Regions from separate parts of the Rhodococcus sp. IEGM 1354 genome, predicted to be linked through region 2. Evidence: riboswitches for the same ligand, from Rfam matches in the RefSeq annotation. Region 2 holds a riboswitch; the other holds the start of a gene.

Region 1 (2,392 bases), on a different contig from region 2:
ACGGCGGCCAGCAAGGTCCGGGGCAGGCGCAGCTCCCAGACGATTCCGTCCTGGATGCGACTGACTCCTGAACTGCCGATACCCATGTGCGTCGATATCACTCGATACACGTCGGGCACCGACACGTTCGCGGGTCCGATGGTGACGGCGACGCCGATCGAGAGCACCAACAGGGCCGATCCTGCGAGCAGTAGTGGGACGAGCACCCCGCGATCGGTGCGGCTCATCGCGACGCCATTCCCCAATCCTGCAGGGCGGCCGCAACTTTCTCGACACCGTCGATCGTCCGAATGGACGGGTTCAGATCGGCACCGTTGACGACGATGTACCGCTTGTTCTCGACGGCGGGCATTCGGTTCGTGACCGAGTTCGACTCCAGGAAGCCGATTTTGCTGTCCAGGGCGTCCCCGGCGATACTGCGTCGGCTCAGATCTGCGAGCACCAGTGCAGTCGGGTTGCGATCGAGCACACTCTCCCAATTGACCTGTGGCCATTCGTCGGTGGTATCGGCGTAGATGTTCTCGGCACCGACGGAGTCGGTGATGATGCCCGACGATCCGCAGCAACCGGCCATGTACGGCGTATCGGTGTCGGCAAACCAGTAGGCCAACGACACACCTGACGCGTCGACCGAGCCGGAGGCCTTCTCGAACCGATCCTGCAGTTCGGCGACCAGGCGCTCGCCACGCTCTCGTACGTCGAAGACCGCCGCGAGATCACGAATCTCCCGATAGACGGTGTCGATCACCAACGGCTCCGTGCGGGCACCGTCGGCATTGACGCTCTCGTCGGTCTTGCCCTGACAGTCGGTGGGCGAGAGGTAATTCGGCACGCCGAGTTGCTCGAACCTGCTCCGATCTGCGACTCCCCCGGGTCCGAGTGTGCCGCCGAAGGACGCGGACACGAAATCGGGCTCGGTATCCAACACGACCTCGAGCGATGGCTTGTTGTCCGCGAGCCTCGGCACCCTGGCGTTCTCGGATTCGAGGTTCGAGCGGACCGGGTCGGTCCAGGTGGCGGTGCCCACCATCCGGTCTGCGAGGCCGAGCGAGAGCAGTATTTCCGTCGAGCTCTGGTTCAACGACACCGCACGCTGCGGTGGTGCGTCGACGACGACGTCGCGTCCGCAGTTCTCGATGGTCAGGGGATAGTTCCCGGAGGTGTCGGTGGACGCGTCGGGGGTCGACGCGGTCGAACAACCGGAGACCAGAAGGATGGAGACAGCGCCTAGTGCGGCGAGAGAGGTACGCATCGAAGAGCTTCCTGCTTGGGGCTCGTGTCGCGGAGCCGCGGGTGGGGTTCGATCACGACGTCCGAGCATTCGGACTTCGAGCTCTCACCCGTCACCGTTGCGCGCCAGCTCCGGAATTGCACCGGATTCCCTCGTTCGTCGCGTGCTGACCCTATCGCGCGGGAGGGCCGAGAGGTCAGTGCGCCGGTGTCGAGACCGGTACCGACGGATACGAGCTCGGAAAGGCTCTGCGCGCGACCACTACGACGGTGAGTGCCACAGCCACCAGGATCGTCGCCGCAGCGGTCACCGCCCCGATGCCCCTGGCGTCGACGACGACACCTCCCACCAGGGCCCCGGTGGCAATGGCCAGTTGGAACGCGACGACGTAGATCGCCGATGCCTTGTCGGCGTCGGCAGGGGCGGCCCTGACCACGGCGGACTGGATGCAGACCGGCAGTGTGGTGAAGGCCAGACCCCACAACGCGATCGCACCGACGGCGAGGACGGCCAGGCTTCCCGGTGCTGCGCTGAGGGTGCACCACAGAATCGCCGCCGCGGCCGCTACGGCACCCAGAGCAGCGATGGTGGACGGCCGCGGCCAACGGTCGTACGTTCTGCCGATCACCCAGATACCGACGACCCCGAACAAGCCGTAGAGCATCAACATCAGCGTCAGAGTGGTTCCGGCCGAGCCGATTGCGCGATCGACGATGAGCGAGAAGTACGTGTACGCGGCGAAATGGCCGAGGACGGCCAGGAACGTGACTCCACACAGAATGGCCAGGGTGCCGTCGAGCACCCGCGGTGATTTCTTGTTGCCCACAGCTGCTCGGGTGACCGGTAGTGCGGGGAGCACGAAGTAGAGCGCCACCGCGATAGCGGCGGCGACGACACCGAGAATGGTTGCAGCAGTGCGCCACCCGAACCACTGACCCATGGCCGCGGTGATCGGATTTCCGGCGACCAACGCCAACGAGGTGCCGGCGTACACCGTGGCGATCGCTTTTCCTTGCTTACCGGGAAGTGCGAGCGACGCCGCGACGGGTGCGACCACGGCCCAGAAGACTCCGTGGGTGGCCGCGCACAGCATCCTCGACAGCACGAGCATCGGGTACCCGACGGACACCGCGGAGAGCAGTTGCGAAAAGGCCAGTGCCG
Region 2 (2,392 bases):
TGTCGACTTGCCGCTCCCGTTCGCGCCGACGATGCCGACGATGCTGCCGGCGTCCAGGCTCATGGTGATGTCGTCGATGATGCGGGTGCCGCCGATATCGACTGCGACGTCGTCGTAGTCGACGCGCATCAACGGTCGCCGATCATCGCGCCGCGGCGACGCATCAGCAGTACGAACGCCGGAACTCCGACTGCCGCGGTGATCGCCCCCAGGGGGAGCTCTTGCGGCGGTAGAATCGTTCGGGACACCAGATCCGCGGTGACGAGGAAAGCCGCACCCAGGACCGGGGTGATCACGACAAGCCTGCTGTGGTCGGCCCCGACCAGTAACCGTGCTAAGTGAGGGACGACCAGACCGACGAATCCCACTGCGCCACAGATGGATACGTAGCACCCTGTCATCGCCGCGGATGTCACGAAGAGAGTCAGCCGTAGCCGTGCTGCGTTCAAGCCCAGTGCCGCGCTGACTTCGTCTCCCATCGACAGTGCGTTGAGTCTGCGGGCCGTCAGAGCGGTCGCGGCTACTCCGGCCACGGTGACTGTGGCGGCCAGCGGGACGCTGGCCCAGGTAGCACCGGCGAGGCTGCCGAGCAACCAGAACATCACGCTGCGAGCGCCGTCGCCCTGAGGTGCCAGGAAGATCAGCACGGTCGTCATTGCAGAGAACCCGTAACCCAACGCGGTACCTGTCAGGACCAGGCGCAGTGGCACCAGCCCTACCGGGGAGCGTGCCATCACATACACCAGGGCGGTTGCGGCGAGTGCGCCGAGGAACGCTGCACTCGAGAGGGCGTAGATGCCGAGGGCGCCGAACGTGCCGAGCAGGACCACCGACGTCGCGCCTACCGATGCACCCGACGAGATTCCGAGAACGTAGGGGTCTGCGAGCGCGTTGCGCACCATCGCCTGCACCACCAGTCCGACCACTGCGAGACCTGCTCCGATGAGCGTCGCCAGCAACACCCGCGGCAGCCGAGAATCGACGACGATGCGGTAGTCGGGAACGTCACCGACGGCGATCGTGCCGCCGGACAGCTGGGCCCACAGATAGCCCATGGCGTCGGTTGCCGGGATGTGCGCGGCCCCGAACATCAGTGCCGACAGGGCTGACACTGCCCAGATCGCGGCGGCGAGCACAGTGAGGGGCAGGACCGATCTGGACTGCATGCGCAACTTTCTCCGCTGATCCCTGACCTGGCGACCTGCGAAAAGCACGGTATCCGAGGCGAATCCGCGCAGCGCGAACGACGACCTCGTCGACCGTGTCCCTCGGGATCGACAGGCGACCACGCCGGCGGCGCAGCCGCGGTGGCAGGTCTTCGGACTCGCGGACACGCCGTCCGACGACGTTCTCGGACGACTCCTACTGGCGGTCGCTTCCCGGGACCAATCCCAGTGCTCGATGACCGCGGTCGTTTCCACTCACCGCTGCGGGGCAGTTCCGGGTTCTCACCGGATTCCCTCTTACGATCCGATGACCAGCACGGCCATCGAAAACCAACGCACACGCACGATAACAGCTCATGCGTGACGCGTTGTGTCGGTCCGCTTCGCTGCAAGTCAGCGGATGTACTTCGCGGCGGATGAGTCGAAGCGTTGGGAAGAGTAGTAGTTTTCTGCCCACCCTCCACTGGAATAATCGAACCTTCATCGACGCTGATGGGTTCGTCCATCCCGAACCGAGAGGTACCTAATGCATCTGGGCGTAGACAGCTTCGTCTCTTCCGTGACCGATCCGACCGATGGCCGCGTCATCGCGCCGGAGGAGAGGATGGGGCACCTACTCGAGGAGATCGCCCTCGCGGATCAGGTCGGTCTCTACTCGTTCGGCATCGGCGAGCATCACCGCAGCGAGTACTACGATTCCGCTCCGTCGATCATTCTGGCCGCAGCTGCCGCGCGCACCGAGAACATCCGGCTCGGCAGCGCGGTCAAGGTACTCAGTGCCGACGATCCGGTGCGAGTGTTCCAGGAGTTCGCCACCCTCGACCTGATCTCGAAGGGCCGGATCGATTTGGTGGTCGGACGAGGCTCGTTCACCGAGTCTTTCCCGCTGTTCGGACTCGACTTGGCCGATTACGATTCCTTGTTCGCCGAGAAGCTGGATCTCCTGCTGCAGATTCGCGACAACGAAGAGATCACGTGGTCCGGCCGGCACCGGCCGGCGCTGAACCGTCAGGGGATCTATCCTCGTCCGCTGCAGGATCCGCTACCCATCTGGGTCGGTGTCGGCGGAACCCCCGAATCGTTCGCTCGTGCAGGGCTTTTGGGCCTACCCCTGATGATCGCCATCATCGGTGGAGAACCGCGCCAGTTCGCGCCGCTCGTCGACCTGTATCGGCGCGCCGGCGCGCAAGCGGGTCACTCGCCGGAGAAGCTGAAAGTCGGATTGC

The links. A riboswitch is a leader RNA that binds a small molecule or an ion and turns the genes downstream of it on or off. The one in region 2 is predicted to bind cobalamin.
Region 1: linked by a shared signal. The riboswitch ahead of QM588_RS00675 (ABC transporter substrate-binding protein) and the one ahead of QM588_RS04860 (FecCD family ABC transporter permease) in region 2 are both predicted to bind cobalamin.

Annotation. Positions count from the first base shown of each region.
Region 1 covers NZ_JASHKT010000001.1:110,957-113,348, forward strand. The annotation lists gene QM588_RS00670 (FecCD family ABC transporter permease) at 1-227, opposite strand, end outside; gene QM588_RS00675 (ABC transporter substrate-binding protein) at 224-1,252, opposite strand; cobalamin riboswitch at 1,259-1,382, opposite strand; gene QM588_RS00680 (MFS transporter) at 1,428-2,392, opposite strand, start outside.
Region 2 covers NZ_JASHKT010000002.1:84,314-86,705, forward strand. The annotation lists gene QM588_RS04855 (ABC transporter ATP-binding protein) at 1-129, opposite strand, end outside; gene QM588_RS04860 (FecCD family ABC transporter permease) at 129-1,166, opposite strand; cobalamin riboswitch at 1,293-1,516, opposite strand; gene QM588_RS04865 (LLM class flavin-dependent oxidoreductase) at 1,693-2,392, shown strand, end outside.